Linked DNA regions of Aromatoleum petrolei. The main gene of each other region encodes a partner of the protein of the gene in region 2 in a complex. Links are inferred from orthologs where the notes say so. Each region holds a gene or a part of one and is shown on either strand. Other genes may lie near its edges.

Region 1 (3,121 bases), 1.1 Mb from region 2 along the record:
GCATGGCGCTCGCGGGCGCTCCGGGCCTCGCCGGCACGCTCGGCGAATGGTTCATCCGCGCCCCGGACGACGCCTTTGCGGGCTACAGCGTGAAGTGGGACGGCGAATGGCAGGTCACGTATGAAACCTTCCGCGACATGGGCGCGGCCTACGCGGTGGGCCTGATCCTGATCTACCTGCTGGTCGTCGCGCAGTTCAGGAGCTACCTCGCGCCGCTCATCATCATGGCGCCGATCCCGCTCACCATCATCGGCGTGATGCCCGGGCATGCGTTGCTCGGGGCGCAATTCACCGCGACCTCGATGATCGGCATGATCGCGCTCGCCGGCATCATCGTGCGCAACTCCATCCTGCTCGTCGATTTCGTCAACCAGCAGGTGCGTGGCGGCATGGAACTCGGCGAGGCGGTGATCCGCGCCGCCGCGGTGCGCGCGAAGCCGATCGGCCTGACCGCGCTGGCGGCGATGATCGGCGCGCTCTTCATCCTCGACGACCCCATCTTCAACGGGCTGGCGATCAGCCTCATCTTCGGCATCCTGGTGTCCACGCTGCTCACGCTGGTGGTGATCCCGGTGCTGTATTTCGCCGCGATGCGGGGCCGCATCGCGCAACTGCAAGGAGAAACACCATGACGCTGACCGTCAACCAGTTCGTCCGCATCTTCGCCGGCGCCTTCGTGCTGATCTCGCTCGCGCTCGGCGTCGAGGCCTCGCCGCTGTTCGTGAACAAGAACTTCCTGTGGTTCACCGCCTTCGTCGGCGCGAATCTGTTCCAGAGCGGCTTCACGCGCTTCTGCCCGCTGGAGATCTTCCTGCGCAAGGCCGGCGTGCCGGACGGCGGCAGCTGCCGCTGATCCTCCGCGTGCCCGCAGGGGCTGCGAAAGGAATCGGCGCGGATGACGGCGGGAGGCTACAATCGGCCTGTCATCGAAGCGGAAGCCCCTCCGGCCCATGAACGATCGCGCATCCCACGTTGAACGGCGGCTCGACCGCCGCATCCCGCTCGGCTGTCCGGCGGTGATCCGCCTTAAGACGGGCGAGACGATCCGTGGCGAATGCGTGGAGATCGGCGTCGGCGGGATGACGCTGCGCGCGCCCTACGTGCCCGGGCAGGCCGAGGTGCTGGAGGTGATGGTCTCGGTGCCCGGCAACGGCTCCGTCGCCCGTCCGCCGCTCGTGACGCGGCTGGAGGTCAAGCGCTGCCACGCGCTCGGGCAGGGCATGTACGAGATCGGCGGCACGACCGTGCGCGTCGTCGGCTGAAGCCGCTCCCCACGCTCCCCCGTCAGCCCGTCGCGTGATGGCCCCGTCGGCCGAGGGCGGGCTTTGGCAGTGTCAACGTCCCTTTGCGCGCACGATCACCGTGATCGCCCCGACCGTGACCAGTGTCAGCATCACCAGCGACCAGTTGGCGATCGACAGGCCCAGGAAGCTCCAGTCCACCTTCGAGCAGTCGCCCGCGCCCTGGAAAATCATCGGCAGCGCGTCCGCCAGCGGGAAGCTGCCGAGCATGAATTCGAGGTCCGGCCCGCATTCCGCGACTTCCGGCGGATAGATCTGCATCCACGTCTGGCGTGCGGCGACACCTCCGCCTGCGAGCGCCGCCACGAGGATCAGCCCCGAATAGAGGCGCGTGCCGGTGCGCCCCGGATTGTGGAGGCCTGCGACGAGCGCGAAGAGCGCGATGGCGATGAAGGCATAGCGCTGCATGATGCACATCGGGCAGGGCTCGAGGCCGACGTAATGCTGGAGGTACAGCCCGAACCCGAGCAGGCCGACGCAGGCGGCGAAGAGGCCGAGGAAGAGAGCACGGGAGGGTGGGGTGGATGTATTCATCATGAGTACGGACGGGTGAACGAGGCGCGATTGTAGGTCACGCGTCGCCATTCGTCGCCGGGGGCGGCGAAAAGTTCAACGCCCGCCCCGGTGCCCCTCACACCGTGAAACGCCCCACGGCATCCTCGAGCGCGCGCGACAGCCCGGCCAGCTCGTGCGCGTGGCTCGCGGAGCGCTCGGCCGCCTCGTGGTTGCGCGCGGCCACGTCGGCGACCTGCTCGACGTTGCGTGCGATGTCCTCGCCCGCGGCGTCCTGCTCGTCGAGGGCATGCGTGATCTCCGCGACCGCGCGGGCGGCAGTGCCGGCGACATCGGCGACCTTGCGGATCGCATCGCCGGCGGCGCGCGCGAGCCCGACGCCGTCGCCGACATGCTCGACGCCGTCCTCCATGCAGGCGACCGCGCTGCGCGTGCCGTTCTGGATCTGCGCGACGATGCCGGCAATCTCGCGCGTCGATTGCGTCGTGCGTTCGGCGAGCTTGCGCACCTCGTCGGCGACGACCGCGAAGCCGCGCCCCTGTTCGCCTGCGCGCGCGGCCTCGATCGCCGCGTTCAGCGCGAGCAGGTTGGTCTGGTCGGCGATGTCGTTGATCGCGTGCACGATGCCCGAGATCAGCTGGGCGTCCTTGCCGAGCGCCGCGACCGTCTCCGATGCGCTGCGCACGTCGGAGGCGATGCGCTGGATCGCCTCCGACGCATCGGTCGCGACGGCGACGCCTTCGCGCGACAGGCGATCCGATTCGGCGGCGGCGCCGGCCACCTCGCGCGCGTGGTCGGAGACCTGCCGGATGCTGACCGCCAGCTGCTGGACGGTGGCAGCCATCGCGGAGGCCGCCTCGTTCTGGGTCGCGCTGGTGGCGACGGTCGTGCCCGCGACGTCGACGAGGCGTTCGCTGTGCTCGTGGATGCTGGCACCGCTCGAGCGCACGTCGCGCACGATGGCCTGCAGGTTCTCGAGCAGGTGGTTGAAGGCCGCGACGGTGCGGCCGATCTCGTTGTCGCCGCCCGCAGGCGCACGCAGCGTCAGGTCGCCGCTGGTGCGGATGCCGTGTGCGGTGTGTGCGAGCGCGCTCAGTGGCGGCACGATGTGGCGGTAGGTGAGCCAGCACAGCATCCCGATCACGAAGGTCGCCGCGATCACCGCCGCAGCCATCGCCCACTGGCTGAAGCGCAGCGTGTCGCGCGCAGCCTCCCGCCGGGTCGCGGCCTCCTCCGCGATGTGCGCCGAAAATCGCGCCATCTCGTCCTGCAGCGCGGCATAGTCCTTGGTGAATTCGACCAGCAGC
Region 2 (3,114 bases):
GTCGACCTCGACGTGGATGATGGATTCGTAGCGCCCCGCACCCGCGTCGTCGGCGACGCCCTGATAGACACCCTCGACGTCGCGCACGATGCGCATCACGGGGTGGACGATCAGGTGCAGCGTGAGCCCCTGGCGATTGACCTCCATTGCGATCGAGTCGACGAGGAAGGGCATGTCGTCGTTGACGATCTCGATCACCGAGTGGGTCGATTCCCAGCCGTGCTCCTCGAGCTTCGGGTTATACACCCGCAGACGAGTGCCGCCGCGGTGCTTGCGCGCGAAGTGCCAGTGGCTGAGCACCGCACCGTAGAGGTCATCGACGGTGTAGTCGGCGATGTCCTCGGGGGCGACCTGGCCGAACCAGCAGCGCGCGAAGTCGCCGACAAGTGTCGCCTGGTCCGAGGGGAGCTTGAGTTGGATCTGCTCGAGGATCGCTTCGAAACTTGCGGCACCGCTTTCTGCGTGGCGTGTCTGCATCGCTGTCTCCCGCGTGACGGGGGCTGCGCCGCGACAGGCCGATCAGTCGGGCAGCTGCCCACCTTATCCGCATCACCATACCCGCATCGCGTGCGGCGGGGAAGGGGCGCAGTGCCGCCGCCTCAGCGGAGACCTACAGCGGCAACCCCCGCGGCTTGCGGCCGGCGCGGGCGAACAGGGCGTCGAACACCGGGTTCGGCAGCGCCCGCAGCACGCGCGCGACGACGCCCATCTGCCAGGGCACGACGGCATAGCCGCGGCCGGCGTCGATCAGCTTCGCCATGCGCCGCGCGGCCTCGTCGGCCTGCAGCATGAAGGGCATCGGATATTTATTCACGGCGGTCATCGGCGTCGCGATGTAGCCGGGCGCGAGCGTCACCACGCGCACGCCGCTGCCGCGCAGCTCGACGCGCAGGCTCTCCAGATAGGCGATCGCGGCGGCCTTCGACGCGCTGTACGCGCCCGCGCCCGGCAGGCCGCGGATGCCCGCAACGGACGCGATGCCGACGAGCCGCCCGGAGCCGCGCCGGCGCATCGCCTCGACGAAGGGCTGGAAGCTCGCGACCATGCCGTTCACGTTGGTGCGCATGACGCGCTCGAAGGCCGGGAGGTCCTCGGAGCATTCGGTGAGCGTGCCGACCGACACCCCCGCATTGGCGATGACGATGTCGGGCACGCCGAAACGCGTCAGGTAGGCTTCGGCCGCCCGCGCGAGGGCGTCGGTGTCGCCGACATCGGCCGGCAGGGGGAGATGTTCGCCCGGCAGCTCGGCTGCGAACGCCGCCAGCGCGTCGCCGCGTCGCGCAACGAGGCCGATGTTGGCGCCGCGACCGGCATAATGACGAGCGAAGGCCTGACCGAGGCCGCTGGAGGCGCCGGTCAGGAAAACGCGAAGTCCGGCCGGAGCCGGACTTGCATGGAAAACAGGGCGGGGATCGTGTTTCACGAAAACAGGAATCGAACGGCGCGCCAAAGTGCCGTGGCGGGAGCGCGGCGGCGCCCCGCTACGCGATCGATCAGCCCTTGCCCTTCTCCGAGCGCACGCGCGCAACCAGCTCATTGACGGTCTTGAGCATGCCCTCGTGGCTGCCGGCGGTCGAGGCCGACACCATGAAGCGGCCATCGACGGCCATCATCGGCACGCCACTGACACGGTAGGCCGCGGCGATCTGGTTCGAGCGCTGCACGCGCGACTGCACGCCGAAGGACTTCCACGTGTCGCTGAAACGCTTGGAATCCGTGACGCTGCCGGCCCATTCGAGCAGTACGTCTTCCCTCTGCAGCTGGCGCTTCTGCTCGTGGATCGCGGCGAACACGGCCGGCCCCAGCTTCGACGCTTCGCCCATCGCTTCGAGCGTGTAGTAGATGCGCGCGAGGTTGGTCCATTCGGCGCGGTTGAAGGTAATGGGCACCTTCACGAAATTCACGTCGGCCGGCAGCGTCTTCGTCCAGTTGTTGAGCAGGGGCTCGAAGTCGTGGCAGTGCGGACAGCCGTAGGAGAAGAACTCGATCACCTCGATCTTGCCCGGGACTTCGGTCGCCACCTTGGTCGCCAGGGTCTGGAACGGCTGGCCGGACTTCTGGGCCCATGCAGCGCCGCCAAGAACGGAAAGGGCGGACAGCGCGGACAGTTGCTTGAGGACGGCACGACGATTCATTCAATACTCCCGAGTGGATGACAGGGTCTCAGACGGCAGACCCTGCGAGTTGTTCCCGAAATTTTATAGGCATATCCGCCAGCAGCGGCTGGAGCGTCGCTCAGGGATTGCCCTTGACGACCGTCGCGGTGAAGCCGGCATCCGACAGGCGCGCGCGCACCGGATTCATATCCTCGGGCTTGGCGAAGGGGCCGATGCGCACCCGGTGCATCGTGCGGCCGTCGGCCAGCTGCGCGCGCTGCGCGCTCGCCTCGATGCCGCTCAGCGCAAGCTTGGCCTTCAGGTTGTCGGCTTCGGCGGGGTTCTCGAACGCGCCGATCTGCAGGTAGAGCTTCTCGGGCGCGGCCGGTGCTGCAGCGGCGGGCGCGGCGGGCTTCGCCTCGGTGGGCGCACCCTCGCCCTGCGGCAGGATCTTGTAGAACTCGAAGTCCGGCTTCGCGACCGGCCGGTCGCCCGGCTTGCCCGGCAGCGAGACCGGCGGCTGGTCTCCCGCGGGCGCACGCGCCGCCGCCGGGGCGGGCGCCGTCGGCGTCTGGAAGGGCGAATTGCGCGTGAAGTACCACGCGGCACCGGCCGCGAACAACGCGCCGAGCACCAGTCCGATAAAGATGCCGACGATCACGCCGCCGCGGCTCTTCGCCGGCCGGCTGGCTTTCCTGCTGGGCTTGCGGTCACGACTCACGAAACTCTCCGGCGGTTACATCGACTGCGGCGCCGACACGCCCAGCAGCGCAAGGCCGTTGGCGAGCACCTGGCGCACGGCGGCGGCGAGCGCGAGACGCGCGAGCTTGAGGCCCTCGTCCTCGACCAGCATGCGCTCGGCGTTGTACCAGCTGTGGAACTCGCCGGCGAGGTCCTTGAGGTAGAAGGCGATCTGGTGCGGCGCGTAGTCGGCGGCGGCGCTCTGGATCAGTTCGGCGAAGGCGCCCAGGCGCGCGCACAGCGCGAGCTCGCGTTCGTTCTCGAGGCGCGCGAGGTC

Evidence for each region.
Region 1: the proteins of ToN1_RS14495 (region 2) and ToN1_RS09285 are in contact, whole or in part, in a solved structure (PDB 2HI7), measured with the Escherichia coli proteins. The link is inferred for Aromatoleum petrolei from one-to-one orthologs.

Annotation. Positions count from the first base shown.
Region 1 is NZ_CP059560.1:2,028,984-2,032,104, reverse strand. What follows is about bases 87-2,893. They hold ToN1_RS09285 (disulfide bond formation protein B), read right to left. Parts: upstream 1,839-2,893; coding sequence 1,335-1,838; downstream 87-1,334. Other genes in these bases: ToN1_RS09280 (methyl-accepting chemotaxis protein), read right to left, coding at 1,933-2,893; ToN1_RS09290 (PilZ domain-containing protein), read left to right, coding at 951-1,262; ToN1_RS09295 (YgaP family membrane protein), read left to right, coding at 629-853; ToN1_RS09300 (efflux RND transporter permease subunit), read left to right, coding at 87-632. Outside these bases: more of ToN1_RS09300, read left to right, coding at 1-86; more of ToN1_RS09280, read right to left, coding at 2,894-3,121. UniProt on the Escherichia coli protein: Required for disulfide bond formation in some periplasmic proteins such as PhoA or OmpA. Acts by oxidizing the DsbA protein.
Region 2 is NZ_CP059560.1:3,176,135-3,179,248, reverse strand. The notes cover bases 315-3,114. They hold ToN1_RS14495 (thiol:disulfide interchange protein DsbA/DsbL), read right to left. Parts: upstream 2,136-3,114; coding sequence 1,494-2,135; downstream 315-1,493. Other genes in these bases: argS (arginine--tRNA ligase), read right to left, coding at 2,833-3,114; ToN1_RS14490 (SPOR domain-containing protein), read right to left, coding at 2,236-2,817; ToN1_RS14500 (SDR family oxidoreductase), read right to left, coding at 611-1,423; ToN1_RS14505 (NAD-glutamate dehydrogenase), read right to left, coding at 315-477. In the rest of the region: more of ToN1_RS14505, read right to left, coding at 1-314. UniProt on the Escherichia coli protein: Required for disulfide bond formation in some periplasmic proteins such as PhoA or OmpA. Acts by transferring its disulfide bond to other proteins and is reduced in the process. DsbA is reoxidized by DsbB. Required for pilus biogenesis.